Linked DNA regions of Sporomusa termitida. The protein of the gene in region 1 binds, or shares a complex with, the protein of each later gene. Links are inferred from orthologs where the notes say so. Each region holds a gene or a part of one and is shown in the gene's direction. Other genes may lie near its edges. The genes, in order: secG and secY.

Region 1 (15,378 bases):
ACCGGGTGAGCAGGTTATGCTGGGCCTTGACGTTGCCGCCACTGAATTATTTAAAGAAGACGGAAATTACCATCTCGAAGGTGAAGGTGTTGTGAAAACTCCGGCTGAAATGGTGGAATACTATAGTCAGTTAGTTGACAAATATCCGATTATTTCGATTGAAGACGGTATGTCGGAAGATGACTGGGACGGCTGGAAACTCCTGACTGAACGGTTGGGCAGCAAAATTCAGCTGGTAGGCGATGATCTGTTTGTTACCAATGTGGAACGTTTAAGCACCGGCATTGCCAGCAGAACCGCGAACTCAATTTTGGTGAAGGTGAACCAAATCGGCACCCTGACCGAAACCTTTGATGCCATCGAGATGGCAAAGCGGGCCGGCTATACGTGCGTTATCTCCCATCGCTCCGGCGAGACTGAGGACGCTACCATTGCCGATATTGCCGTCGCTGTGAACGCCGGTCAGATCAAAACCGGTGCTCCGGCCCGGACCGACCGGGTGGCGAAATATAACCAATTGCTCCGGATTGAGGAACAGCTGGGTGATTTGGCCCAATACCGCGGCCGGAAAGTTTTCTATAACCTGAGATAAGGTTCGCGGAGGAAGGAGGTGAACTAAATGCCGAAGGGATATCTGATTCGCTGCAGCAGCTGCGGTTACCTGTACCAGTGTGAGACTGAGTTGATGGAATGCTTAAACCATAAAGTCTGTGAGCATTGCGGCAGTTCCGACATAGAGGTAATCCAACAGGATGAGGGCCGGTTTGGCTGTACCAGCCGCCTGAATACTCATGTCACCAACACCGCATCCCAGGTTGATCATCCCCAACCGGTGCCAACCTCCCCCCCGCGCCAATAAGATTCGCAAACAGCCGGTTAGCGCCGGCTGTTTAATTTTTTACAAAAAGGGTAAAATATGTATAATAAAAATAGTGAAAACATTTACTAAATAATTGTCAAGCATCAATTAAGTGTGTTAGAATATTGTCAGGCCTTGGCAAGCACAGTGAGCAAGGGATAATGGTTCAGTCGTGAAGGGGGTTAGGAAAGTGATAACAGGGCTGATGATTTTGGAGGCAGTGCTTTCGATTGTATTAATTGCAGTAGTGGTATTGCAGTCAGGCAAAAGTGCCGGTTTATCAGGATCAATTGCCGGCGGTGCCGAATCCATTTTTGGCGGCAAGCGCAAGGGGCTTGATGAGATTCTGGCAAAAGCAACAATTATTATTGCTGCATTGTTTGGCATTGTTACTATGATTTTAGTCAAATTAATGCAGTAGGTACTAACCTCAATTGCTGGAGACTCTCCGGCATATTGAGGTATTTTTGCGGTTAGCTCAAAGGGGGAAAGTAAGAACATGGATTTATTGTATATTGCGCCATTTGCCGGTCTTGTGGCGCTGGCATTTGCCGGTTATTTGATGGCTAGTGTTTTGAAAGAAAACCCGGGTAACGCCCGCATGCAGGAAATTTCGCAGGCAATTTTTGAAGGAGCGATGGCCTTCCTTAATCGTCAGTACAAAACACTCATCCCGTTTACTATCGTCATTTTCTTTATACTATTTTATGTTGATGGATATAAATTGGCAGTGTCTTTCCTGGTAGGGGCCGTTTGCTCGGCCATTGCCGGTTATGTGGGCATGACGGCCACGACTAAATCCAATGCCCGGACTACCGAGGCCGCCCGCACCAGCCTTAATAAAGCCCTTGGTGTTTCTTTCCGGGCCGGCGCGGTTATGGGTATGTCGGTTGCCGGCCTTGGTCTCCTGGGTGTATCAAGCCTGTACATAGCCTTCGGCGACCCTGTTGTTATTAATAGTTTTGCCTTTGGCGCCAGCGCTATCGCTTTTTTTGCCCGTGTTGGCGGCGGTATTTTTACCAAAGCGGCTGACGTCGGCGCTGACCTTGTTGGTAAGGTTGAGGCCGGTATCCCTGAGGATGATCCCCGCAACCCGGCTGTTATTGCCGATAATGTTGGTGACAACGTCGGTGATACCGCCGGTATGGGGGCCGACCTGTTTGAATCTTATGCCGCGACCGCAATTGCTGCCATGCTTATCGGGCAAACCGTGTTCCCCGGCAATATTAACGGCGTACTGTTCCCGCTGGTGATTGGCGCAGCCGGTATTTTTGCCTCTATTGTCAGCACTTTCCTGGTCAGGACCAGCGAAGACGGTGATCCCCTGGCTGCTCTAAATAGAGGTATTTGGGGAACTAATATTCTTGTTGCTGTTTCTACCTATGCGATTGCCAGTGCTATGCTGCCCAGCAAAGCCGTAGGTATTACCATTGCCGTTATCTGCGGTCTGGCTGTTAATGTACTTGTTGGTATGATTACCGAATACTATACCGCCAACAATAAGCCGCCTACCCAGCATATTGCCGATGCCTCGCAAACCGGTCCGGCTACCAATGTGATCGCCGGTATTGCCCTTGGCCTGAGAAGCACTGGTTTGCCAATGCTGGTATTTGCTGTTGCCATCTGGGTTGCTTATAGCCAGGCTGGTATTTACGGGATTGCCATGGCGGCGATGGGCATGCTCTGCACGGCCGGTATGGTTGTTGCCGTTGACTCGTTTGGCCCTGTGGCCGACAATGCCGGCGGCATCGCCGAAATGGCGGAGCTTGGACCGGAAGTCCGTAAAACCACTGACAAACTGGATGCGGTCGGCAATACCACCGCTGCCATTGCCAAAGGTTTTGCCATTGGTTCCGCCGCGTTAACTGCCCTGGCGCTGTTTACCGCGTTCGGTGAAGAGATTGCCAAAAATCCGAAACTGTCCGGCCTGCTGGTCAACGGCCATCTGGTCATCAATTTGACGGAGCCGGCTGTAATTATCGGTATATTCCTGGGTGCGACCCTGCCGTTTCTGGTATGCGCCTTTACTATGGAAGCTGTAGGGAAAGCTGCGTTCGAAATGATTGCCGAGGTTCGCCGCCAGTTCCGGGAGATCCCCGGCATTATGGAAGGAACCGGGCGTCCTGATTATGCAAGCTGTGTGGATATCAGCACCAAGGCCGCTATCCGCGAAATGATGCTGCCTGGTATTTTTGCTGTCGGTTCCCCCATCCTGGTAGGCTTTATTCTGGGGGCGAAAGCCTTAGCCGGCTTCCTGGCCGGTGCTACTGCCGCCGGTGTACTGATGGCCCTGTTCATGTCCAATGCCGGCGGTGCCTGGGATAATGCCAAAAAATGGATTGAAACCGGCAAATACGGCGGTAAAGGTACGCCGACCCATGCGGCTGCCGTTATCGGTGATACTGTGGGTGATCCGTTTAAGGACACCTCCGGTCCGGCTATGAATCCACTGATTAAAGTGGCCGGCACGATCTCGCTGATCATTGCGCCGCTGCTCTTCTTCTAAACTAATTGAACATAAACGCCAGGCTATTTTTAGCTTGGCGTTTTGTTATTGTGTCAGATAATGGTATAATACTATTGGTATGTCTGTTTAGTTGGGCGTTCAGCCCAATACTGCCTGCAAAATCACTTCAGCGCATGTAGATAGAGTAAAGTACTTGAACATTGGGGGAGTTATATGTGGCTTTAATGCGAGGAGCTGAGCCTTTTTTTCTGCAAGGCGGTGAAAAAGGCGTATTGCTGGTACATGGTTTTACCGGTGCGCCGTCAGAGATGCGCCTGGCCGGAGAATATTTAAACAATCTGGGTTATACTGTATTTGCACCACGTCTGCCAGGGCATGGGACCACCCCGGATGAAATGGCGAAAACTGCCTGGCCGCACTGGTATGACAGTGTCGTCGACGGGTATCACCTGTTAGCCGGTATTTGCACCAGCGTGGCGGCAGTCGGCTTATCCATGGGCGGGCTGCTGTCACTTAAGCTGGCCAGCGAATATCCGCTTAGGCGGCTGGCCGTTATCAGCGCCCCTATCTATATTGCCAATAAACGCCTGAAATTATTGCCGCTGTACCGCCTGTTTACCAATTTTGTTCCCAAAAAGCGCAAACGTCTGGCCGATGCCGCTGAGGAGTACTCGATTACGTATGAGGTAACACCGCTGAGCAGCCTGTCCAGCCTGCTTGAGCTTGTCAAGCATGTCAGAGGGGTATTGCCGGCAGTTACCGTGCCGGCACTCATCATCCAATCAAAGACAGAACATACTGTTGAACCGGAAAGTGCCCAATATATCTATGACAAGCTGGGCAGTACCGACAAGCAGCTGGTATGGCTTAACAAATCCGGTCACATTGTTACCCTTGATGTAGAACGTGATTTTGTTTTTCAAAGGATTGGCCGGTTTTTGGCTTAAAAAATACGGGAGGTGCATTATGGACGAGAGTAATCAATGGTGTTTTGGCTGCGGGCCGCATAACCCCATCGGCATGAAGCTTTCTTTTCGCGCAGAAGAGAATCGATATCTGACTACTTTTGTCCCGGGGCCCGAACATCAGGGGTATGACGGTATCATGCATGGCGGGCTGATAAGTACATTGCTGGATGAGGTTATGGCCCGTTATTTGCATGCTCAGGGGCTTAATGCCGTCACTGCCAGGCTGGAGGTGCGGTTCCGCCAGCCAACACCAATTGGTCAGGAATTAACCATTAGTGGATGGATTACCGGCCAACGGGGAAAAATGTATGAGCTAGCCGGTAACATTACTTTGCCGGATGGAACAGTAACCGCTGAGGGAAAGGCGATAATTGCGATAAAAGGAGATGAGTAACATGGATTTAGCTGAAAGAATCCTGGGGTTTATGCGGGAAGAAGTGTATAAGCCGCTGACGGCCGAGGATTTGGCTGACGGCTTGAGTATTCGCGGCAAAGAACTGGAAGAGTTTTGGCTGGTATTGGACAAGCTCGAAGCGGCCGCGGCCATCATAAAAACCCGCTATGGCAAGTATGGAATTCCCGACCGCATGAACCTTGTTGTCGGTAAGTTTTCGGCAACCACCAAAGGCTTTGGTTTTATTCTGCCGGAAAACCCTGAACTTGATGATGTCTTTATTCCGCCGGATGCGATTGGCGGCGCTATGCATGGTGACCGGGTCATCGCCAGGATGCATAAGCGGCACCTGTCCGGGAAAGCGGTGGAAGGGGAAATTATCCGGGTTGTTACCCGGGCGAACACCAAAGTGGTGGGTACCTTCGAGTCCAGCCGCAGCTTCGGTTTTGTTTTGCCTGATGACCGGAAGATTGGCCGGGATATTTTCATACCCAAAGATGAGTTTAGGGGCGCTAAAACCGGCTCCAAGGTGGTTGTTGAAATTACAGAATGGCCGCAGAAACAGAAAAGCGCCGAAGGCCGGATTATTGAAGTTCTGGGCCGTCAGGGTGACCCTGGTATTGAGATATTATCCATTATTAAGAAACACAATCTGCCGACCGAGTTTCCGCCAGAGGTTGAGCAAGCAGCCGAACGGGTCAAAACAACGATCAGTGATGAGGATTTGCTGGGGCGCCGTGACCTGCGCGCTCTGAATATGGTGACAATTGACGGCGATGATGCCAAAGATCTGGATGATGCCGTATATGTGGAGCGTCTCAAAAACGGCCGCTATTTATTGAATGTGAGTATTGCCGATGTCAGCCACTATGTACGGGAAAACACGCCCCTGGATAATGAAGCCAGAATCCGGGGCACCAGTGTCTATTTGGTTGACCGGGTACTGCCGATGCTGCCGCCGCGTCTGTCAAACGGGATTTGTAGTTTAAACGCTGGTGAGGACAGACTGGCCCTGACCGCACAGATGGAAATTGACGGTCGCGGCCAGGTGATAAATCATGAAATATTCCCCAGTGTTATCCGGGTAAAAACCAGGCTGACCTATAATATTGTACGCCAAATTGTTGCCGACCATGATGAACCTTTGCGGACTGCCTATGCAGAGCTGGTAGCGCCGCTGGAAGAGATGGAAAGGCTGTGCCGGATTCTGCGGGACCGCCGGATGCGCCGGGGCGCGATTGATTTCGACTTCCCGGAAATAAAAGTAAAGCTTGATGCTGAAGGGCATCCAATTGCCATTGAAAAAAGGATCCGGAGCATTGCCGAATCCATCATTGAGGAATTTATGCTGGTCGCCAACGAGACTGTCGCCGAACATATGCACTGGTTAGGCGTACCATCCATGTTCAGGGTGCATGAAGAGCCGGATGAAGAAAAAATGAGCCGTTTAAATGTGCTGCTCGGCAATTTTGGCCAGCACATCCCGAAAACGCAGGAAATTCAGCCGATGGCCCTGCAGCGCGTGTTAAGCAAGATTGCCGGCCGGCCGGAGGAGCGCATTATCAGTACCGTTATGCTGCGATCGCTGAAGCAGGCCCGTTATGATGCCGAGAATTTGGGTCACTTTGGTCTTGCCGCTACCTATTACACCCATTTCACTTCACCGATCAGGCGTTATCCGGATTTGATCGTGCATCGCATTATCCGGGAAACCTTCACCACCGGCGATATCTCTGCCAAACGCAGTCAAAAATTATCGGTGATGCTGCCGGAGATTGCCCTGCACTCCTCGGAACGGGAACGGGCGGCGGCCGAGGCTGAACGGGCCACCGTAGACTTAAAGAAGGTCGAATATATGGCCCAGTTTGTCGGCCAGGAATTTGACGGGATTATCAGTGGCGTAACTGCTTTTGGGTTTTTCGTTGAGATTACCAATGGTATTGAAGGCTTGGTCCGGGTGTCCAGCCTGGAGGATGACTACTACCAGTATGTTGAAGAGCAATATGCCCTGATTGGGGAGCGGACCAGCAATATTTACCGGCTAGGCAATAGTGTCAGGATTATTGTCTCCAAGGTAAATCCAGCCGACCGTACCATTGATTACCTGGTGGCAACGGAAGGGAAATCACTGCAGGCTGTTGGTAGGCCGTCGCCGGACAAGCGACGCAGCCGGCCGGGGCCGGGCCGCAGTGACGCCGCTAAAAACCAGCCGGCCCCTGCCAAAAAGAAACCGGTTACTGTGGCTAAACCCAAGAAGCCGCGGGCAACGAAAAAATGAGTTGCCGGAATTGACGTCAGACAGTAAATCAGCTACAATAGGTATGCGTATCTGAGGATTCTAAGAGGTGAGAAGCGGTGAGTAAGGAAGCAGGCATAAAAATAGCAACGGAAAACCGGAAGGCCCGTCACGATTATCATATTCATGAGACCTATGAAGCTGGCATTGCTCTTACCGGCACCGAAGTGAAGTCACTCCGGGCAGGCAAAGCGAATCTGAAAGACTCTTATGCCAGAATTGATAACGCGGAGCTTATGCTGCATAATTTGCACATCAGCCCTTATGAGCAGGGTAATCGCTTCAATCATGAACCGTTGCGCACCCGTAAGCTTTTGATGCACCGCTATGAAATTAATAAACTGATTGGCAAGACCAAGGAAAAAGGCTATACCCTGGTGCCGCTTAAAATGTATTTTACCAGAGGCAAGGTCAAGGTAGAACTGGGGCTGGCCAGTGGCAAGCATACCTATGACAAACGGCAGGACCTTGCCGAGCGGGATGCTAAGCGTGATATGGAACGGGCCTTGCGCGACCGGCAGAAGGAATAATTATTGTTGTTCCACTGCCTGTGAGCATTTGCTTTTTCCGGCCCAAAGCTGCAAAATCAATATGCCGCCCAGGATCAGAATGCCGCCGCTAATCTGCAGCGGCGTTATTTTTTCATTAAGCAGGAGCACCGACAGCAGCACGGTTATTACCGGTTCGGTGGTGCTGATAATCGAAGCATTCGTGGCGCCAATCCGGCTCATGCCGGCAAAGAAGCCCATAATTCCGACAATGGTGGGGATGAGGGCAATACCGATGATTGCCAGCCAGCCCTGGTATGGCAGGCTCCAGATAAGGCTGTCGGTTACAAGTCCGGTCAGAACAAAAACAAGCGCCGCCGCAGCGCATACATAGGTGGTGGTAACCATGGAATCAACATGCTTCAGGCGCCGGTTGCCGACAACAATATAGACTGAGTAGACGGCAGCGGCACCCAGGCCAAAAGCAAAGCCGAGCAGGCTGGCATTCTCGAAGGAGACGCCGAGCACCAGGAACAAGCCTGAGAAACAGATTGCGAGCGCCGCTCCTTTCGGCCAGGTGTACTGTTCATCGCCCAGGCTAAAAGACAACAAACTGACGATTGCCGGATAGGTATACAACAGCATTGCTGCCAGTGAGGCCGGGAGGTATTTGACCGCCAGGGCAAACAGCAGGGACATGGAGCCATAGCCCAAACCGCCCATCAGCGACAGGTCGCGCAGTAACCCTTTATTGACGGCCAGCGGAATACCACGCCATTTTAGAATAAGGGCCAGGCAAATTGCGGCGAGAACAAACCGTCCGGCCAGAATGGTAATAATATTGGCGCCGGCAGCATAAGCAAACTTAATGAAAATTGCCAAAGTGGCAAAGCCGGCGGCCGAAGCCGCAACCAGCAGCATGCCGGTATGTTGTGATGACAAGAAAATTCCCCTCCTCTAGTAGTCCGCCAAGTCTAAAGCTATAGGATGAATTGCGCGAGATTTTTCGCCCAGCAAGGCGAAGGAACCTTGCATATCGGACATATGCAAGGTGACGACAACGAAGCTGGACGGGAAATCTCGCGCCAAGAACACTGTAGATTTGGGCTTGGTGGACTACTTCTCAATATATTCGGCATATGTAATATTAATCCTGTATATGGGTACTAAGATGGTAAAAGTTTTATTTGGCTGAACATAAGGTTTATGATATAATAAATGAATAAAGAAGTATATGGACTTGTTTGCAAAAGCAGCAGTAATCCCAGATCCCCTTATTGATATGGGGGCGTACTGGTTTCGACAGGGGTAGTTATGGTATAGGTAGCGAGCCGGGGTTCCATCAGCCCGTCAACACGGTGGAAAAAAGTAAACGCAAACAACGAATACGCTTTAGCAGCTTAATGCTAACGTTCTGCCTGCGCACTCCCGCGGCCTAGGACAGGACGTCATTTAGTGGGATACCTGAGGCTCAATTCTCGGAGAGCCGACTGGGAAACTTTATCGAGATAGCAACGGCGAAGCCTGTCTGTGGGCGTCAACGGCGCGAAATTTTAAATCACCGACTGCGCTCGGAGAAGCTTATGCAGTAACATTCTTGGACAGGAGTTCGATTCTCCTCGCCTCCACCACAGCTTGAAAGTCGCCTCCACCTGATGTATAATGGGTTTATGACCTGTATTATATATTATTGGGTGGAGGTTTTGTTATGCGCTTAACATGCTATTTTTGTGGGAAGGATTTTGAAAAAGTGGAAAAGGAAATACGGCGTCAGTTGCGAGCTGGCCGTAATCATTTTTTTTGCAGTCTTAGCTGTACGGCATCTTATGCAAATAAAATAAGGCATAAAACACCTGACGACGGATTAAAGCCATATCAGCGGCGAACAAAGAAAATAGAAGAACTCCTGGGCGAAAAGCTAAGTACCGCCAAGTCAAAGCTGAATAAAATATTAATGTTTGACCTGGCCAAAAAATGTAACCTGGATACCTGTTTTCGTTGTGGTCGGAAAATTGAGGATATCGGTGAATTTACTATTGATCACAAGGAATCCTGGCTTCTAAGCGATAACCCGGCACAGCTTTTTTACGACATGGATAATATCGCTTTTAGTCATGCTAAATGTAACTATGAGGCGGGAACCAAGACGTTTGTGAGCAACTGTAAGAATGAGGTAAAGGAAGAAGCCGGTTTATATATTTACTAGGAATGAGATAAGAATAAGTACCGGACTACTTGATCAGATTGGACAATACCGTCTAAAATAAGTTGCAGGCTTAAAAGGTTCCCAGAAAGCAATATGCATAATGATTCAGGTTGAGAGTTGGAAACAATGTCCCTGTCCCCGCGTTTGCGGCGACATAGGCGCATTCCGATTGCGGGGGCCAGTTATGTTTCGGATAATTGGTTATAAGGGACTGGCTTTGAATTATGATAGTAAGCAGTTTGGGTATTTCTCATATGAATGGGTTGAGTAGAATGTATGATATGGTAGCGATTTTTGCTATAATATGTGTATAGAATAAAGTATTATAAACATCGCTGGGTTTCGTTTGATTGGGGAGGTGTGTGGAGTGGCTATGGATTTATGGATTTATTGAAAGCTAAGGATAATGAGCAGTTTGCACTGACTGAACTAAAGAAGCGTGTACAAGAGAAAACGGCAGTCGAGAAAGCTGTTGTTTTTGGTTCGGTAGCTCGTGGCGAGGCAACAGAAGAGTCCGATCTGGATGTACTGATTTTTACGGAAAGCCAATCTCCTATACAGAGGAAACCTCTATATTTGATATAGCGTTCTTTGTTAATTTGGAGTATGATACCAACATCAGCGTAGTGGTTATTCCAAAGGAAAAATGGGAATCTCCTGTCTGGTCGCTGCTACCACTTCATCAGGCAATTGTTAGAGAGGGAATTGCCGTATGACCGCAGAAGGTAATGTGAAAAAGTTAGCGCGGTACTGGCTGCAATTCCTGGGCATCACCCAATAAAAAAACACGGTAAAGGGATGAAGTAAGGAGGCTCCTCTGTGGATCTAATCGAAAAATATATAGAAAATGCCGAGCAAAAAGCAGTGTCTAAAAAAACAAAGATCTATTTGGATAACTGTTGTTTTAATCGTCCTTTTGATGACCAAACGCAACTAAAAATCCATTTAGAAACACAGGCAAAATTATATGTCCAAGAGCAAATATTAAAAGGTGAATTTGATTTTGTTTGGTCATATATTTTGGAATATGAGAATATGCAAAACCCTTTTGAAATCAGAAAAAATTCTATCATCCTCTGGAAAGAGATTGCCATCGAAACCGTCGTTGAATCAGAAAATATTTTACTATTTGCAGAAGCTTTAAAAACAAAAGGAATTAAAACTAAAGATGCTTTGCATATTTCTTGCGCAGTTGCCGCAAAGTGCGATTACTATCTTACTACTGACAAGAAACTTTTAAACAAGGACATTGCTGAAATTGACGTAATCAGCCCAATTGAGTTATTAACCAGACTGGAGGTTGAGTAAATGAAAACGGATAGCATTATTAAAAATGAAGGTATGAGTATTTTAATTGCCAAGCTTGGTAAAGTGGATGCGGAACGTTTTATTTCTTTAATCATCAAAGAACCTTTCGATTACACGAAATGGCAGGATACACATTTTGACACCGATATTAGTGTCAGGGAATTAAGTAAAAATGCAATGAAAGCAATTAGCAAAGTATAGGTGCAGAATATGCTTATGGTGCCACGCGTTAGACAGGTTCAGGCTTGCGATAACTATGTTCTGCATATTACGTTTGACAATGGAGTAACAAAATTGTACGATTTAAAGCCTAAATTGAGTGACGAACGTTTTAGCATTTTACGCGATAGAGGCTTCTTCAAAGCCGTTCAGGTTGACGGCGGGGGCTTTGGATTTAGCTGGAACGATGATGTTGACTTGAGTGAGAACGAGCTTTGGACTAAAGGCAAGGAACTGAATTAGTCCAATTCCAGATTGTGGAATAAAATATGGAGTTTGTCTGGTGACGGATCACCTCCACCATGTCAATCCGGAAAAGCTGAGAACCCGTCAAATTCACGGGTTTTTTGTATTTATATGGAGTTTGGTGGAGGTCTCCTACACCAACTATGTAATTATGGTCATTAAATAAATGAAACACAATAGGGACAGGTTCGGTGGTTCCGTACCCTGTTATGGAGAATATAAAAAACTTTAAATCTATTTGGGGCAAATGACCTGTCCCAAGTAGATTCTGGCCTCCAATTGCCGCAAGAGGTTATTGCCGTAGTGTTGGAGGCTGTAACTGGTGCTGGATGCGGCGTACGGTGAAGATAGAGCGGGAGATAATGGTTACGGTGGCTATGAGCTGGTGCTGAGTCGGAAAAGGATATGCGAAGCCTGCCTAATGAGATTCGGGCAGCGATGCCAGAGAACCTTGACGTTTTGCCTGCTTCGGCTGGTGATTCGTGAGCGTACTGGTTTTGCTTGGCAGCGATTTTGACGTGGTTGTCATCATGCCCAAACAGTTTCTGAGTCTTACAGCTGGACTCTGTGTTGACTCTCATAAATATTTATGGTAATATTGTAAAAAAAATGGCTCAGTTCGGATTGAGCACCTTACCGCAAACAAGGCTTTTTCTTGTTGGCGGTTTTTTTTTGGAGGAAATATGTGGGAACTAATATGGCCAATTTTACTTGTGGTAGGGGCAAATACTTTTTACAATATATGCGCAAAATCAACGCCAGTTGATATAAATGCGTTTGCATCGTTGAGCATAGCTTATTTTACCGCCATGATCCTGGGAATTATCATGTTTTTTATTACTGACAGTCCGCTAAAACTAACGACTGAACTTGCCAAAGCAAATTGGACTTCAGTCGTTTTGGGTATCTCGATTGTAGCTCTTGAGTTTGGTTATATCAGCATATATCGCGCAGGTTGGAAAATAGGAGAAGCGTCTTTAGTTGCAAATATCATTTTAGCTTGTGTTTTACTGCTAGTAGGACTATTGCTATATAAAGAAGCCTTATCATTACGGCAAATAGTTGGTTTGATTATCTGTGGGCTTGGTTTATTCCTGATAGGTAAATAACAAAATCTATATGACAATATAACTTTGTATTGTTTAAGCAAAAATGAGAACGCAACAACCTGATAGATACAGGGTAATGGGTATGTATTCTCATAGATTTCGTGGATTAGGACTGGTGACGGATCGCCTCCACCATGTCAATCCGGAAAAGCTGAGAACCCGCGAAATTCGCGGTTTTTTTGTAAGATCAGAAAGTATAAGTTGAGAGGCTGAAAGTACTTATAAAATAAGGGAACCAAGGTCAATGCCCAGCTTGAGCAGAGGCGGCGGTCCCGCAACCCCGGCAACCCCCGGCCCTTTGCCGGAAAAAGCGTTCCGCAGGAGAAAAGCCGGGCGGTATGCCGTTAAGAAATCCGTACTGTTTGAGCGCAGCGAGTTTCGGATTTTAGGAATACCGCCCGGCTTTTCAGCTTTTGGAGGCTGCGGGCCTAGACTTTTTGTTACTTTTGGGTCGATGCCAAAAGTAAGCTCAGGCCCTTGTTTGCCGGCATTATCTGCCAGGCGCAAAGACCAAAGACCGCGCCGGCGGTTTTTTATTGTTTAACTGTATGCGCTATGAATATTGTGGCATTACGTAGATAGTCCAGAGTATAGTATAAATATCTTAAGGTAATCAAATTACACAATGAGCAGTTTTTTACTTCGCCTGGACAGAGAATGCTTGTGACTGATTGAATCTGAAACTGCGAAAAAAAAGTAGTATAAGAATATGCAACCGGTCAGAAAAAAATCCTGCCGGTGGGGTTTGGTTTACTTGCAATTCGCTCGAAATGAGCTATAATTAACAATAGGTGGAAATTAAAAGGTCGCCGTGACCTGGAAGTGTTCCCGCACTTCCAGGCCCGCGCAAGGTGCAGTGACACCTACACGTAACAGCCAAGCTGTCCACGACGACATTTCTATTATACACCGCTCTTCTGCCGCCGCACAAGCGGGGGCGCGCGCGGGTTAATAGGCTTTGCCGGCGGGTGACGCCGGGCTGTGAGTGCGACGGACGCAGCAATTGATTCCGACTAGTCTCAGCAGCTGATGCTTAGCAGCAGGGAACCGGAACCCTACGGTTTATGGCCGCCTTGTTGCTCAGGCCGGATTTGTCCGGCTTATTAGCGTTGAGTATGTAACAGATATCACAACAGAACGCATGTGTAGGGATAAACCCTTTGCATGCGTTCTTTTTAATTTCCCCCTGTAAAAAAGCTGACGGCAATTACCGGCCGCAGTCTGATATGGGGGGTATATATATATGTCTGAACAATTAACGGCAGCCGGCGTAGCTTCTTGCCCAGGGCCGGTGTCGGCCCTGCCGGCAGAGAGGGACCGGGAGCCGCAGCAGCCCGGGGCCGGGCAGGACGACCGGCTTATGCTGCAAAGCATCTTAAACGAGGCCTTTAATCAGTATATTTTTGTCAGGGTGGACAGTATCCTCAAACTGGCCGGCACCAACGATGCCGAATACAGTAAGACGGTCAGTAAAGTCGGCGCCATCCTGGACCGGCTGCTGGCCCTGGCCGGGGAACTGGCGGGCCAGTATCCGGAATTGCTGGAGCTGGTCATGGATTTCGAGTCGTTCACAGCATTGGAATCGGGCCAGTCGGCGGAAATCGCCTACAAGCAGGGCTTGCGGGACTGCAGCCATATCCACCAGGAGTTTATGACTTTCCTGCAGCAGCGCTAGGAAGCACAACGGTTGCTTCCTCCGCCTAAGCATCAGAAGTATCGGCAGCAGGCAAAAGTGCCCACAATCCTTCTAAGGATAGAACGACGGCTGTCGCCCGCATTCGTCTGTTCGCCAATAGACCTGGTAGGATATTTGCGGTCGCGGCAAGAATATCTTAATCTAAGAATAGAGCTGTAGCGGTTACAATATTTTTTGCAGTATGCAGTCGAAACCAAGGGAGGATTGGGTAGATGAAAACGTTGCGAGACCAGGTGGACCATATTGTTTATGCCACGCCTGACCTGAATTTTGGTATTGAACAGCTGGAAAAACTGCTGGGTATTACAGCCACCCCCGGGGGCCGGCATCCCGGCTGGGGAACCCATAATGCCCTTATTTCCCTGGGACCGGACAGCTATCTGGAAATTATCGGCCCTGACCCGGAAAGTCCTGGGCCGGAGCAGCCCCGCCCCTTCCAAATCGACAGCTTGTCGGCGCCGCGGCTGGTCACCTGGGTAGCTAAAGGCAGTCAGCTTGCGCATTTTGTGAGCCAGGCCAAACAGCAGGGTATAATTCTGGGCGAGGTAATGGCAATGAGCCGGCGTACTCCTGGCGGCGAGCTGCTTTCCTGGCAGTTGACTAATCCGAGGGTGATAGTTGCCGATGGCATTATCCCCGCCTTTATTGACTGGGGCGATACAAGACATCCCGCGCCTGCCGCCGCCGGGGGCGCTTTGCTGGTGAGCTTGCGCGCCGAGCATCCGGAGGCGGCGGGGGCGGCTGCCAGTCTGGACAGCCTTGGCCTGAAGCTTCCGGTTGCGCCGGGGACGCGGCCCGGACTCATTGCGACCATTGATTGTCCGCAGGGGCGGGTGGAGCTATGATCGCAGCAGGAGACAAAAACCATCAACTCGTTTTAGGTGACATTATTACAAGTTAAACCACAAGAATTTATTGCTGCATATTGAATTTTTTTTAAAAGAATTATATAATAATGTCAGGTTGATCAGAAGACTGAAGGCCAAGCGGTAATATCCGTTTGCTTTCAGTCTTTTTATTTTTTTTGAAGGTGTAAACATAAGTAGTAACACAAAGCTTAGTTTCCAGACAAAACGCATTCCTACAGGCGCCATACGCCGGCCGCTTACTATGGCCAATAAC
Region 2 (15,000 bases), 3.4 Mb from region 1 along the record:
CTGATAAATACGGCGTTCCCCGTATGGCATATGTTAATAAAATGGACATCACCGGTGCTGATTTCTACCGGGTTGTTGATATGATGAAAAGTCGTTTGGGCGCGTTTGCCGTGCCAATCCAACTGCCAATCGGTTTTGAAGATACCTTCAAGGGTTTCGTTGATCTTATTGAAATGAAGGCAGTTATGTATACTGACGACCTGGGGAAAGTGAGCGAATCAACAGAGATTCCTGAGGATATGCTGGAGAATGCAGAGCTTTACCGCCAGAACCTGCTGGATGCCGTTGCTGAAAGCGACGATGAACTGATGATGAAATATCTTGAGGGTGAAGAACTCACCATTGATGAGATCAAATCAGGAATTCGCCGCGCTACTATTGCCTGCAAAATGACACCGGTACTTTGCGGCTCATCCTACAAAAACAAAGGCGTTCAGCCTCTGCTGGATGCTGTTGTCGCTTATATGCCTGCTCCCACTGATATTCCGGCCATCAAAGGTGTTAAGCCAGATACCGGCGAGGAAGACGAGCGTAAAGCCGATGATAGTATTCCGTTTTCGGCACTGGCGTTTAAGATTATGGCTGATCCTTATGTGGGGAAACTCGCTTTCTTCCGCGTATATTCCGGCAAACTAGCTTCCGGCTCGTATGTGTACAACTCCACAAAAGGAAAACGGGAACGTATCGGCCGGATTCTCCAGATGCATGCCAACCACCGTGAAGAGATCGAAATCGTTTACACGGGGGACATTGCCGCTGCTGTAGGTCTCAAAGATACTACAACCGGTGATACCCTGTGCGACGATAAAAATATTATCATACTTGAATCAATGGTGTTTCCGGACCCGGTTATCCATATAGCTGTCGAGCCTAAGACTAAAGCCGATCAGGAAAAAATGGGCGTAGCGCTTAATCGCCTGGCGGAAGAAGATCCGACCTTCCGGATGCATACCGATCAGGAAACCGGTCAAACCATCATCTCGGGTATGGGTGAACTACATCTCGAAATTATTGTTGACCGGATGCTCAGAGAATTCAAGGTTGAGTGCAATGTGGGTAAACCTCAGGTTGCTTACCGCGAGACGATCCGCAAAACTGTTAAATCCGAGGGTAAGTTTGTCCGCCAGTCCGGTGGCCGTGGCCAATACGGACATTGCTGGCTGCAGATTGAACCGCTTGAACCAGGCCAGGGTTTTGTCTTTGAAAACAAAGTTGTTGGTGGTGCTATTCCCAAAGAATACATCAACCCGATTGAGGCTGGCGTCAAAGAAGCTATGGATACAGGCGTATCTGCCGGCTATCCGATGGTTGACATTAAAGTAACCGTTTTCGACGGTTCCTACCACGATGTTGACTCATCGGAAATGGCTTTCAAAATTGCCGGCTCGATGGGTTTCAAGGCTGGCTGCGCCAAGGCTGCACCGGTTATCCTTGAACCCTACATGAAAGTGGAAGTTATTGTTCCTGAAGAATATATGGGCGACGTTATCGGCGACTTAAACTCCCGTCGTGGCCGTATCGAAGGGATGGAAACCCGTTCCGGTGCGCAAGCGATTAAATCATTTGTGCCGCTTTCGGAAATGTTCGGTTATTCGACTGACCTTCGTTCCAAGACGCAGGGCCGTGGCAACTACTCCATGGAATTTGACCACTATGAAGAGGTTCCCAAGACAATTGCCGAAGTTATCGCTTCTAAAAACAAAGGTGCATAATTATCACTAAACGATTCCCCGGTCTGAAAATAATACTAAGAAATATAGGAGGTAACACTCGAAAATGGCTAAGAAAAAGTTTGAAAGAAACAAACCCCATGTTAACATTGGTACAATTGGTCACGTTGACCATGGCAAAACCTCGCTGACTGCCGCAATTACCATGACGCTGGCCAAACACGGCGGCGCCGAGTTCATGGCCTATGATCAAATCGATAAAGCACCGGAAGAAAGAGAACGCGGTATTACCATCAACACCGCCCACGTGGAATATGAAACTCCTGCCCGCCACTATGCGCATGTTGACTGCCCGGGCCATGCGGACTATGTTAAAAACATGATCACCGGGGCCGCCCAAATGGACGGCGCCATCCTGGTTGTATCGGCCGCTGACGGCCCGATGCCGCAGACCCGTGAACACATCCTGCTGTCCCGCCAGGTAGGCGTACCGGCCATGGTTGTGTTCCTGAACAAAGCGGATCTGGTTGATGACGCGGAGTTGATGGAACTGGTGGAAATGGAAGTGCGCGAACTGCTTTCCAGCTACGAATTCCCCGGTGACGACATTCCGGTAGTGAGCGGTTCGGCAGTAAAAGTACTTAACTGCGGCTGCGCCAAGCGCGAATGCGAATGGTGCGGCAAGATTCATGAACTGATGGACAAAGTTGACGGCTACATCCCGACGCCGGAACGGGCCACTGATAAACCGTTCCTGATGCCGGTGGAAGACGTATTTACCATTACCGGCCGGGGTACAGTAGCAACCGGCCGTGTAGAGCGGGGTGTAGTAAAAGTCAGTGATACCATCGAAATCGTAGGTATGACAGAAAAACCGAAATCAACCGTAGTAACGGGCGTAGAAATGTTCCGTAAGCTGCTGGATTCGGCCGTGGCCGGGGATAATATCGGTGCCCTGCTGCGTGGTGTTGACCGGAAAGAAATCGAACGGGGCCAGGTACTGGCAAAACCAGGTTCGATTAAACCGCACACCAAATTCAAATCGGAAGTATATGTACTGTCGAAAGAAGAAGGCGGCCGTCATACCCCGTTTTTTAACGGCTACCGTCCGCAGTTCTACTTCCGGACAACGGACGTAACCGGTGTTGTTACCCTGCCGGAAGGCGTGGAAATGGTAATGCCTGGCGACAACATTCAAATGGACATCGCCCTGATTACCCCGATCGCTATTGAAGAAGGCCTGCGTTTTGCAATCCGTGAAGGCGGCCGCACCGTTGGTGCCGGCGTTGTAACTGCGGTTGTTGAATAGTTAAAATATAATATCCGGCAAGGGCGGCAATAGCCGCCTTTTGCCGGGATATTGACCGGCGATGACGTGGAAGGTGGCCCGCACGCGCGGGGAAATTTCCACCGAGAATGTCCGTTCAGAGAAACTGGGCGATAAGGAGGAATAAATATATGGCTAAACAACAAAAAATCAGAATCCGCCTTAAGGCGTATGACCACAAGGCGCTTGACCAAAGTGCGGCTAAGATTGTTGAAACCGCAAAACGTACCGGCGCTATGGTTTCCGGTCCTATTCCGCTTCCTACCGAGAAAAACATCTTTACTATTCTGCGTTCACCCCATGTCAATAAAGACTCCCGCGAACAATTCGAAATGCGGACCCATAAACGTCTTATTGACATCCTGGAGCCAACCCCCAAGACGGTAGATGCCTTAATGCGTCTCGACTTGCCGGCTGGTGTGGACATTGAAATCAAGCTGTAGGAGGAGGTGCGATAATGGCTAAAGGAATTTTAGGTAAAAAACTGGGTATGACCCAAATCTTTACGGCTGAGGGTAAAGTTATTCCGGTTACTGTAATTGAAGCCGGCCCCAATGTCGTAGTGCAAAACAAAACCGTTGAAAATGATGGCTACAATGCAGTGCAGCTTGGTTTTGGCGCTGTCAAAGAAAAGAAAGTTACCAAACCTTTGCAGGGTCACTTTGCAAAAGCCAACGTCAAACCGGTGAAATTTATCCGTGAACTGCGTCTGCCTGGAGCCTCTGAATATACAGTAGGTCAAGTTCTGAGCGCTGATGTCTTCAGTGAAGGTGAATTGATTGATGTAACTGGCACTGCTAAAGGTAAAGGCTTTGCCGGCGGCATTAAAAGACATAACTTTAAACGCGGACCTATGGCCCACGGTTCCAAATCCCATCGTGAGCCCGGTACTATTGGTTCCCGGATGAGCGGCGGCGGCGGCAAGGTATTCAAAGGCAAGAAACTTCCCGGCCGTATGGGCGGACAGAAAGTAACTGTTCAACGCCTGCAGGTAGTCCGCATAGATGTACCCCGCAACCTTTTATTGGTTAAAGGTGCTGTTCCCGGACCTAAAGGCAGTCTGATCATTGTAAAGAATACGGTAAAACCCACTAAGTAATCGCAGCTTGCTTTCTTTACGGTAACGTAAAGAGCAGGTTGCGAGCATCGAAAGGAGGATGTGCTATATGCCGAAAGTGGCAGTATATGATATGACCGGTGCAAAGACCGGTGAAATAGAACTTAATGATAGCGTATTTGGCGTAGAGATAAATGAAGCCGTTGTCCATCAGGTTGTTGTTATGCAGTTGGCGAGCCAACGTCAGGGCACTCACGCAACGAAGACCAGATCTATGGTACGCGGTGGCGGTAGAAAACCCTGGAAACAAAAAGGTACCGGCCGGGCACGGGCCGGCAGCATCAGATCTCCATTATGGGTAGGTGGCGGTGTCGCCTTCGGACCGCATCCGCGGAGCTATAAGTTCAGTATGCCCCGGAAAGTGCGCCGTTTGGCGATTAAATCAGCCTTGACAGCCAAGGTGAATGATGGCGGCTTACTGGTTGTCGAAGACATTAACTTTGCTGCACCCAAAACCAAAGACGTCGTAAAATTCCTTGGTAATTTTGAGGCCAGCGATAATAAGGCCCTGATTATCACGGTTGATCAGAATGACAATGTTGTAAAATCATCCCGTAATATTCCTGGTGTTAAAGCCATCAATACCATGGGCCTGAATGTATTCGACCTGCTTCATCATGATAAGGTGCTGGTAACCAAAGATGCAGTCGCCAAGATTGAGGAGGTGCTGGCATAATGGCAAACCTGCGCGATATACTCATTAAGCCGTACATTACCGAAAAAACCACAAGTATGATGGCTGACAACAAATACACTTTTATTGTGCCTTTAACTGCCAATAAGATTGAAATTCGTCAAGCTGTTGAACAAATCTTCAAAGTCAGAGTTCTTGATGTCAATACCCTCCGGGTAATGGGCAAGACCAAGCGCATGGGCAAAAATGCCGGTAAACGGCCGGACTTTAAAAAGGCCATTGTTAAACTGGCTCCCGGCGAGCGCATTGAATTCTTTGAAGGTGTATAACCACAATTTCCTAAAAAGGAGGGGCACACATGCCAGTTAAAAGTTTTAAACCATACGCTCCTGGCAGAAGATTTATGACGGTAGCCGATTTTTCGGACCTTACCACAGATCGTCCCGAGCGTTCTTTGACCGAGCGTCTCCAAAAACACGCCGGTCGCAATCAGCAAGGCCGTTTGACTGTGCGGCATCAGGGCGGCGGTCATAAGCGCCTATACCGTGTGATTGACTTCAAGCGCAATAAAGACGGTATTCCTGCCAAGATTGCATCGATTGAATATGATCCTAACCGCTCAGCCCGGATTGCTCTGTTAAACTATGCTGACGGCGAGAAACGTTATATTCTTGCACCTAACGGTCTTAAGGTGGGCGATACCATCATGAGCGGTCCTGAGGCTGATATCAAGCCAGGCAATGCTCTGGCCCTTAAAAATATCCCGGTAGGTACCCAACTGCATAATATTGAACTGAAAATCGGCAAAGGCGGCCAGATGGTTCGCTCAGCCGGTGCTTCCGCCCAGCTTATGGCAAAGGAAGGCACCCATGCACTCCTCAGACTGCCATCAGGCGAGCTGCGTAAAGTTCATATTAACTGCCGGGCTACTATCGGTCAGGTAGGCAACCTTGAACATGAAAATATCACCATCGGGAAAGCCGGCCGTTCGCGTTGGCTCGGTATCCGTCCTGCTAACCGCGGTGTCGCAATGAACCCGATTGACCATCCGCATGGCGGTGGTGAAGGCCGTTCGCCTATCGGTCGGAAACATCCGGTTACTCCGTGGGGCAAATGCGCAATGGGTGCGAAAACCCGGAGAAGCAAAGCTTCTGACAAGCTGATTGTTAAGAAACGGAAGTAATTTCGATTGATCGATAGGTCGAGGTTCGGTTGTTCGAGAGGATTGGCCGTAGGGCGAATTCACGAATTAACGAATCCGCTAACGAAGCGAAAGGAGGCTATTTAAGTGTCAAGATCAATTAAAAAAGGACCTTATGTGCATGAAAGCCTGATCAAGAAAATTGACGCGCTCAATGCTAAAAATGATAAAAAGGTTATTAAGACCTGGTCGCGCAGCTCGACGATACTGCCAACCTTTGTCGGCCACACCCTGGCTGTCCATGACGGCCGCAAACATGTGCCGGTATATGTTACCGAAGACATGGTTGGCCATAAACTTGGCGAATTTGCGCCGACGCGGACTTATAAAGGCCACAGCGGCTCTGAACGGTCCACTGGGGTAAGATAACATACGCTTTGCAAAAATCCGGGATTAGAGGCCGGAAGGGGGTTAAATATATGGAAGCTAAAGCAATTGCCAGACATATTCGCATTGCACCCCGCAAAATCCGCATCGTGATTGACTTAATTCGCGGCAAAAATGTGGGCGAGGCTTTTGCGATTTTAAAATACACTCCGAAAGTTGGAGCGGAAGTTCTGGAAAAAGTGCTGAAATCAGCTATCGCTAATGCTGAACACAACTATGACCTGAATGTTGATGCTCTCTATGTGTCACAGGCGTTTGTTGATCAGGGGCCAACCTTGAAACGTATTCATCCGCGCTCACGCGGGCAGGCGTTCAAAATTTTAAAGCGTACCAGCCATGTAACATTGGTTGTGAAAGAAAGATAAGCTAACGACGAAGGAGGGAAATTTAGTGGGTCAAAAAGTTAATCCGCATGGTCTTCGTCTTGGCATTGTGAAAACCTGGGATGCGAAATGGTATGCCGACAAAGATTATGCAAAAAATTTGCATGAAGATATTAAAATGCGTGATATGCTGAAAGAAAAACTTTATACTTCCAATGTGTCGCAAATCATTATTGAACGTGCGGCTAACCGGGTTAAAGTTACTATTCACACTGCTAAGCCTGGTATGGTGATTGGTCGTGGCGGCAGTGGCATTGAAAACATTAAGAGATGGCTGAAAGACCTTACCGGCAAAAATATTGAAGTCAATATTGCCGAGATTAAGCAAGCCGAACTTGATGCGACTTTGGTCGCTGAAAACATTGCCGCTCAGCTTGAGAAACGTATTGCTTTCCGCCGGGCAATGAAGCAATCGGTAACCCGTACCATCCGTATGGGCGCCAAAGGGATTAAGGTAATGGTCGGCGGTCGTTTAGGCGGCGCTGAAATTGCCCGTACCGAAAGCTACCGTGAAGGCAGTATTCCCCTGCACACCTTGCGGGCCGATATTGATTACGGCACTGCCGAAGCTCATACCACCTATGGCCGGATCGGTGTAAAAGTCTGGATTTACAAGGGTGAAATCCTGCCTGAGGCTAAAAAGACTGTTGTCGCCGCTGCCGCCGTTGAAGGGGGCGAGAAATAATGCTGATTCCTAAGAGAGTGAAACACCGCAAGCAATTTCGCGGACGGATGAAAGGCAAAGCCACTAAAGGCAATATGGTTTCTCACGGTGAGTTCGGCCTGGTCGCTCTTGAACCGGCTTGGATTACCAACCGGCAGATTGAAGCAGCCCGTATTGCCATGACCCGTTACATTAAGCGTGGCGGTAAAGTCTGGATAAAAATATTTCCTGATAAACCGATTACTGCTAAGCCCGCCGAAACCCGCATGGGTAGTGGTAAAGGCTCACCGGAATACTGGGTTGCTGTCGTGAAACCCGGCCGCGTCATGTTTGAAATGGATGGCGTGCCGGAAGAAACAGCGCGTGAAGCAATGCGTCTTGCTGCTCACAAACTGCCGATTAAGACCAAGTTCGTTACGCGGGAGGAAACCGCGGATTTGGACATGGACGCACCTGGTGTCAATGCTAAAGCAGGTGGTGAAGTAAATGAAGGCTAAAGATATCCGCGATATGAGTGCAGCCGAACTTGAGCAAAATTTTACGAAGCTGAAAGAAGAACTGTTTAACCTGCGGTTCCAACATGCTACCGGCCAGCTGGATAACCCGATGCGGATTCCGGCCGTCAAGAAAACAATTGCCCGCATTAAAACTGTTCAGCGCCAGCGTGAACTTAAGGCTCAGTAATGGACCATGTTAGTGAGTATGAAGGGAGGCAATGCAGAGTGACCGTTGAAAGAAATGAGCGTAAAGTCCGGATCGGTAAAGTAGTTAGCGATAAAATGGACAAAACTGTAGTCATCGCGGTTGAGCGTTTGGTACGTCATCCGCTGTATCATAAATCAGTTAAACAAACGGTAAAGTTTAAAGCTCATGATGAGAATAACGAAAGCCATGTTGGTGATACCGTTAAAATCATGGAAACCCGCCCGCTGTCTAAGGAAAAACGCTGGCGTGTGGTGGAAGTTCTCGAGAGAGCAAGATAGTTGTTCCGCACAGTCAAGCAAGCTTCTAAAGCTCGAGGTCTTAAGCTGGCATCGAGTCACATAAGGAAGGAGGATAAGCACTATGATTCAACAACAGAGTATACTGAATGTTGCTGATAATACCGGCGCAAAGCAAATTATGTGCATCCGCGTACTGGGCGGCTCATATCGCCGCTATGCCAACATTGGCGACGTTATCGTGGCCGCTGTTAAAGACGCTACACCCGGTGGCGTTGTCAAGAAAGGCGATGTAATTAAAGCCGTTGTTGTTCGTTCCAGTAAGGGATTACGTCGTCCGGACGGTTCGTACATCAAGTTTGATGAAAACGCTGCCGTTGTTATAAAAGAAGATAAAAGCCCGAGAGGTACACGGATATTTGGACCTGTTGCCCGCGAACTCAGGGACAAAGATTTCATGAAAATTATCTCACTGGCGCCTGAGGTTATCTAGATTAAGGAGGTGTCCGGAGTGTCCGAAGCCCAAAAATTGCATGTAAAAAAAGGCGATAAAGTTGTTGTGTTGTCTGGTAAAGATAAAGGCAAACAAGGTAAGATCGTAGAAGCGCTGCCTAAAAAAGGCAAGGTTGTGGTAGAAGGTATCAATAAAGTAAAACGCCACACAAAACCCAGCCAAAAAGCGCCTCAAGGCGGTATTCTGGTAAAAGAAGCGCCGCTTGCTTCTGCCAAAGTTATGCTGGTATGTCCGGCATGCAGCAAACCTACCCGTATTAAAAAAGCCCAGGTTGCCGGCGGCGCATTTGCCCGTGCCTGCAAACACTGCGGTGAAGTTATCGATAAAGACAAGTAAAAACCATCTTCCCTGAAAGGAGGTTAACTTATGGCTACAAGGCTTAAAGAAAAATATATAAATGAAGTAACTAAAGCGATGATGGAAAAGTTTGGTTACAAAAATGTTATGGAGATTCCTAAAGTCGAGAAAGTAGTAATCAATATGGGGGTCGGTGAAGCAGTTGGCAACCCCAAAGTTCTCGACGCCGCAGTAGGCGATATGACAATGATTTCCGGGCAGAAACCGGTAATCACCAAAGCTAAGAAATCCATCGCTGCTTTTAAAATCCGTGAGGGTATGCCGATTGGTGCTAAGGTAACCATGCGCGGCGAGCGGATGTACCAATTCCTTGACAAACTCTTCAACATCTCGCTGCCACGGGTACGTGACTTCCGCGGTATAAGCCCTAAATCCTTTGACGGACGCGGCAATTACACACTGGGTATTAAAGAACAACTGATTTTTCCCGAGATCGACTACGATAAAGTAGATAAGATACGCGGCATGGATATCATCATTGTTACCACAGCCAAGACTGATGAAGAAGCCAGAGAACTGTTACGATTGATGGGGATGCCGTTTACGGCATAAGACTTCTGCCCGGTGACGCCCACCTGCGTCGTAAGTTTCAGGACATTGTCTGAGCCGCGGCGCGGCAGCGTCTTGCGGCTGAAACCTGTTTATAGTCAACAGTGGATAAAAAGGAGGGAATTCGGTGGCCAAAAAGGCTTTAATTGAGAAATGGAAAAACGAGCCTAAATTTAAAGTGCGTAAGTACAATCGCTGCAAAATATGTGGTCGTCCGCACGGATATATGCGCAAATTTGAAATGTGCCGGATTTGTTTCCGGGAACTGAGCTACAAAGGCGCCATTCCTGGAGTAACAAAGGCAAGCTGGTAAGCAGCAACATATAGGAAGGGGGTTCTAAACCATGGTAATGACCGATCCGATTGCCGACATGCTTACTCGCATTCGCAACGCCAACTCGGTTTTTCACGATAAAGTCGAGATTCCAGCATCCAACATCAAGAAAGCCGTAGCCCAGATTCTGAAAGACGAAGGTTTTATCAGAGACTACGACACACTGCAAGATGGCAAACAGGGAATGCTGCGGGTTAGCCTTAAATACGGGCCGAACCGCGAAAAAGTAATTACTGGCATTAAGCGCATTTCTAAGCCCGGTCTGCGCGTTTACGCTAAGAAAGAACAGCTGCCCCGCGTACTGGGCGGTCTCGGAATTGCGATTATCTCAACATCTAAAGGCATTATGAGCGATAAAGCCGCCCGTAAAGAAGGTCTTGGCGGCGAAGTACTGGCATACGTTTGGTAAAAATCGCGAGTTCGCTGAGTCGAGGTTCGAAGGTTCGAGAAACCATACATTTGGCTTGCATAGCAAAGTCAACGTAAGCCGAATTATCGAACATGCGAACGTAGCGAGCCCACGAAAACAGGAGGTGCAACATGTCTAGAATTGGTAGGAGTCCCATCACTGTTCCTGCTGGTGTTACCGTAACCATCGGCGACAGCAACCTGATAACAGTCAAAGGCCCGAAAGGCGAGCTGACCCGCCAACTCCATCCCGATATGATTATCGAAAGGGAAGGCGATATCATTAACGTCAAACGGCCTACAGATAACAAGCAACACCGTTCGCTCCACGGGTTAACCCGGACCCTTGTCAGCAATATGGTAACAGGCGTAACTAAAGGCTTTGCAAAGACTCTGGAAATTGCCGGTGTAGGTTACCGTGCCGCTAAATCCGGTCAGAAACTGGCCCTCACCTTAGGCTTCTCGCATCCACTGGAGGTTGAGCCGCCGGCAGGTCTGGCAATTGACGTTCCGGCACCTAACCGTATTGTTGTTTCTGGTATTGACAAAGAAGCTGTCGGCGCACTTGCTGCAAAAATCCGCGGCTATCGCGAACCAGAACCGTACAAAGGCAAAGGGGTCAAGTATGAAGGGGAAGTTGTTCGCCGCAAAGTTGGTAAAGCTGGCGGTAAAGGCAAGAAATAAACTTGTCAGAGGTAATTCAAGCGAAAGGAGTGAACACCTTGCTGCGTAAACCAAGTAAAAACATCGGGCGTCAAAAGCGTCAACTGAGAGCCCGGAAGACTCTGAACGGCAGCATCGAACGCCCTCGTCTCAACGTATTCCGTAGTTTGAAGCATATTTATGCTCAGATTATCAACGATAAAAATGGCACTACTTTAGTAGCGGCCAGTACCCTTGATAAAGACTTACAGGTTGAGTATGGTGGTAACATTGATGCGGCTAAAGCTGTAGGCGAGGCAATCGCCAAGCGGGCCCTGGAAAAAGGAATCACGAAAGTGGTATTTGATCGTGCCGGCTATATCTATCACGGCCGCATCGCCGCCCTGGCTGCTGCTGCTCGCGAAGCCGGACTTGAATTCTAAGAAAAGGAGGGAAATAAATGGCCAGAATTGATTACACCGGTCTTGATCTTAAAGAAAAAGTGGTATTCATTAACCGGGTCGCCAAGGTAGTAAAAGGCGGCAGGCGTTTTTCTTTCAGCGCTCTGGTAGTTGTCGGCGATGGCAACGGCCATGTAGGCTTCGGTTTAGGCAAAGCTGCTGAAGTACCGGAAGCTATCCGTAAAGGCGTGGAAGACGCTAAAAAAAGCCTGATTAAGGTTCCCATTGTCGGCACCACTATTCCTCATCAAATCTTGGGTGAGTTTGGCGCTGGCAGAGTGTTATTAAAGCCTGCTTCCGAAGGCACAGGCGTAATCGCCGGCGGCCCAGCCCGTGCTGTGCTTGAACTTGCCGGTATTCACGACATCCTGACTAAATCGCTTGGTTCGTCTAACGCCAACAATATGGTCCGGGCTACCATTGCCGGTCTCAGCCAGCTTAAACGGGCTGAAGAGGTTGCCAGCCTGCGTGGCAAAACCGTTCAGGAACTGTTGGGTTAAGGAGGTAACACAATGGCGAAGCTTAAAATTACTTTAACTCGCAGTCTGATTGGCAGACCTGAAGACCAACGTGCAACAGTAGCTGCATTGGGCCTCAGGAAAACCAACAGCACTGTAGTCAAGGAAGATAGTGCGGCAATCAAGGGTATGGTTCGCAAGGTAGAACACCTTGTTACCGTAGAAACAGTTGCAGAATAAAGCAAACAACAATAACCAATATATTAGTTCAAGGAGGTGCTGTTAATGAAATTACATGAATTAGCTCCAGCGCCTGGTTCAAAAAAGGTTCGCACCCGTATCGGCCGCGGTCTTGGTTCCGGTCTTGGCAAAACTGCCGGTAAAGGCCATAAAGGTCAGAATGCCCGTGCCGGCGGCGGTGTGCGTCCAGGTTTTGAAGGCGGCCAAAAGCCCTTGTACTTAAGACTGCCGAAACGCGGCTTTACCAATATCTTCGCTAAACAATACAGCGAGATTAACGTGGAAGTTCTCAACCGTTTTGACAACGGTGCGGTTGTGGATCTGGAAGCGTTGGTAGATGCCGGTGTAGTCAAAAAAGTGCTTGATGGTCTTAAAATTCTGGGCAATGGCGAGCTTACCAAGGCTTTAACCGTTAAAGCCAATGGCTTTACTAAGTCGGCCGCTGAAAAAATTCAGGCTGCCGGCGGTACAGTCGAGGTGATTTAATTGCTGTCACAGCTCTCGAACATTTTTCGGATTACTGAACTGAGGCAAAAAATTGCTTTCACCTTGGTCATGTTCTTGGTATTCAGGTTGGGTACACATATCCCGGTACCGGGAGTAAACGCCGCCGTTATCGAGCAGCTGTTTACCAGCGGTAATCTGTTTGGGCTGCTAGATCTGTTTTCCGGCGGTGCTTTGAGCAAATTCTCCATATTTGCCATGAGTATTACCCCCTACATCAATGCTTCGATTATTATGCAGCTACTCACCGTAGTTGTGCCGAAATTCGAACAATGGGCCAAAGAAGGCGATGAGGGCCGCAAGAAAATTACCCAGATTACCCGGTATGGTACTGTTGGTCTTGGCTTTATCCAGGCAATAGGAATGGCATTCGGTCTAAAAGCAGCAATTATTAACCCAGGTATTGGCTCCATATTACTTGTAGCGCTAACATTGACTGCAGGTACGACTTTTCTTATGTGGTTGGGTGAACAGATCACTGAAAAAGGTATTGGTAATGGCATATCACTCATTATCTTTGCCGGTATCGTTTCCAGTCTTCCCAGCGGCCTGTATACAATGTATGAATATGTCAGCGCCGGCACAATTAATATTTTCAACGTCTTTCTGTTCCTGATCATCGCTCTTGCTATGATTGTTTTCGTAATCGCGATACAGCAAGGTCAGCGCCGCATCCCCGTGCAGTATGCCAAGCGGGTAGTTGGCCGGAAAATGTATGGCGGTCATTCCACGCATATACCGCTTAAGGTTAACCAAGCGGGTGTTATTCCGATAATCTTTGCGTCATCTGTGCTGATGTTCCCGGTAACTATTGCCCAGTTTATTGAAGTACCCTGGGTAAAAACAGTGGCAGGGTGGTTTGCGTGGGGCACGCCGGTGCAAACGGTGTTGTATGCGCTGCTAATCGTGTTTTTTACGTACTTCTACACTGCGGTTACTATGAACATATCAGATATGGCAGAGAACATGAAAAAACACGGCGGGTTTATTCCCGGTATCAGGCCGGGTAAACCTACCGCCGATTATTTAGACCGGGTTATGACCAGAATTACTCTGGCCGGATCAATCTTCCTGGCCATAATCGCAATACTGCCGAATTTTGTTGGTGCAGTAACCAACGTCCAAGGGGTATACTTTGGCGGTACTGCCCTCTTAATCGTAGTAGGTGTGGCTCTGGATACCATGAAGCAAATAGAGGCGCTGGTACTCATGCGCCACTACCAAGGCTTCATGAAGTAGGAGGTAAGTGGTCATGTTTATTCTCTTAATGGGTCCGCCTGGTGCCGGCAAAGGCACGCAGGCGGCCAAACTGGTAGAAAACTTTAAAATTCCCCACATCTCAACCGGTGATATGTTCCGGGCGGCCGTCAAAGAGGGCACTGCGCTTGGCAAACAGGCGAAAGCCTGCATGGATGGCGGACAGTTGGTGCCAGACAGTGTGACCATCGGCATAGTAAAAGAACGTTTGGCTAAAGACGACTGCAAGACGGGATTTATCCTTGACGGTTTCCCCCGCACCATCGCCCAGGCCGAGGCCCTTGACCGCACCCTGACCGAACTTATCATCAAACTTGACCGGGTTATCAATATTACTGCCCCGGGGTCTGAGCTGGTTGGCCGTATGACCGGGCGGCGGATTTGCAAAAGCTGTGGCGCTACCTACCATGTAACCTTCAATGCCCCGCAAGCGATCGGTGTGTGTGATAAGTGCAGTGGTGAGCTATATCAGCGTGATGACGACCGGGAAGAAACAGTGACTCACCGTCTGGCGGTATATCAGACGCAAACCCAGCCGCTGATTGAGTACTATCAGGACAAAGGCCTGTACACCGAAATCAACGGTTTGCAGCCCATCGATGATGTCCTGCAAGACATTGTCAATAGCCTGAGAGGCGGGCAAGTATGATCATATTAAAATCACAAAGGGAATTAAACTACCTGCGTGATGCCGGGCGGATAGTGGCAGAGACGCTTGTTGAAGTTAAAAAAGCGGTAAAACCTGATGTCACTACACTGGCGCTTGACAGGATTGCTGAGCAGTATATCAAAAGCAAGGGCGCAGAGCCGGCCTTTAAAGGGTATCATGGCTTTCCCGGCAACATTTGCGCCTCGGTTAATGATGAGGTAGTTCATGGCATTCCTGGATTAAAAAGGTTAAAAAATGGAGATAATGTAAGTATTGACATCGGTGCCATCATCAATGGCTATT

Evidence for each region.
Region 2: the proteins of secG (region 1) and secY are in contact, whole or in part, in a crystal structure (PDB 5AWW), measured with the Thermus thermophilus proteins. The link is inferred for Sporomusa termitida from one-to-one orthologs. Residues at the interface, in WP_223903268.1 of Thermus thermophilus: Tyr5, Ile9, Tyr12, Leu13, Ala16, Leu19, Val20, Val23, Leu24, Gln26, Glu27, Pro28, Gln30, Gly31, Ala32, Asp34, Leu35, Met36, Gly37, Gly38, Ser39, Ala40, Asp41, Leu42, Phe43, Ala45, Arg46, Val48, Tyr53, Thr56; in WP_096411648.1 of Thermus thermophilus: Leu14, Gln16, Arg17, Phe20, Ile34, Pro35, Pro37, Ile72, Arg108, Arg109, Asn112, Gln113, Arg116, Ile117, Ile120, Pro145, Gly146, Trp147, Phe152, Phe155, Val156, Val159, Thr160, Val162, Ala163, Gly164, Ala166, Leu167, Trp170, Glu173.

Annotation. Positions count from the first base shown.
Region 1 is NZ_CP036259.1:3,429,586-3,444,963, reverse strand. Bases 1-2,664 are described here. They hold secG (preprotein translocase subunit SecG), read left to right. Parts: upstream 1-1,049; coding sequence 1,050-1,280; downstream 1,281-2,664. Other genes in these bases: SPTER_RS16175 (sodium-translocating pyrophosphatase), read left to right, coding at 1,359-2,664; SPTER_RS16185 (hydrogenase maturation nickel metallochaperone HypA), read left to right, coding at 620-859; eno (phosphopyruvate hydratase), read left to right, coding at 1-592. Also shown: more of SPTER_RS16175, read left to right, coding at 2,665-3,365; SPTER_RS16170 (alpha/beta hydrolase), read left to right, coding at 3,542-4,273; SPTER_RS16165 (PaaI family thioesterase), read left to right, coding at 4,293-4,688; rnr (ribonuclease R), read left to right, coding at 4,681-6,966; SsrA-binding protein SmpB, read left to right, coding at 7,044-7,514; SPTER_RS16150 (DMT family transporter), read right to left, coding at 7,515-8,414; SPTER_RS16140 (HNH endonuclease), read left to right, coding at 9,181-9,678; SPTER_RS25420 (nucleotidyltransferase family protein), read left to right, coding at 10,060-10,263; SPTER_RS16130 (PIN domain-containing protein), read left to right, coding at 10,498-10,986; SPTER_RS16125 (hypothetical protein), read left to right, coding at 10,987-11,187; SPTER_RS16120 (DUF2442 domain-containing protein), read left to right, coding at 11,197-11,448; SPTER_RS16115 (EamA family transporter), read left to right, coding at 12,135-12,560; SPTER_RS16105 (hypothetical protein), read left to right, coding at 13,804-14,235; SPTER_RS16100 (VOC family protein), read left to right, coding at 14,469-15,101. UniProt on the Bacillus subtilis protein: Involved in protein export. Participates in an early event of protein translocation.
Region 2 is NZ_CP036259.1:52,594-67,593, forward strand. What follows is about bases 11,965-14,901. They hold secY (preprotein translocase subunit SecY), read left to right. Parts: upstream 11,965-12,773; coding sequence 12,774-14,030; downstream 14,031-14,901. Other genes in these bases: rpsE (30S ribosomal protein S5), read left to right, coding at 11,965-12,089; rpmD (50S ribosomal protein L30), read left to right, coding at 12,102-12,287; rplO (50S ribosomal protein L15), read left to right, coding at 12,333-12,773; SPTER_RS00395 (adenylate kinase), read left to right, coding at 14,044-14,697; map (type I methionyl aminopeptidase), read left to right, coding at 14,694-14,901. Also shown: fusA (elongation factor G), read left to right, coding at 1-1,712; tuf (elongation factor Tu), read left to right, coding at 1,777-2,979; rpsJ (30S ribosomal protein S10), read left to right, coding at 3,129-3,440; rplC (50S ribosomal protein L3), read left to right, coding at 3,455-4,096; rplD (50S ribosomal protein L4), read left to right, coding at 4,164-4,790; rplW (50S ribosomal protein L23), read left to right, coding at 4,790-5,077; rplB (50S ribosomal protein L2), read left to right, coding at 5,107-5,931; rpsS (30S ribosomal protein S19), read left to right, coding at 6,037-6,318; rplV (50S ribosomal protein L22), read left to right, coding at 6,369-6,701; rpsC (30S ribosomal protein S3), read left to right, coding at 6,727-7,404; rplP (50S ribosomal protein L16), read left to right, coding at 7,404-7,880; rpmC (50S ribosomal protein L29), read left to right, coding at 7,870-8,067; rpsQ (30S ribosomal protein S17), read left to right, coding at 8,067-8,366; rplN (50S ribosomal protein L14), read left to right, coding at 8,449-8,817; rplX (50S ribosomal protein L24), read left to right, coding at 8,836-9,174; rplE (50S ribosomal protein L5), read left to right, coding at 9,205-9,747; and 6 more genes. UniProt on the Bacillus subtilis protein: The central subunit of the protein translocation channel SecYEG. Consists of two halves formed by TMs 1-5 and 6-10.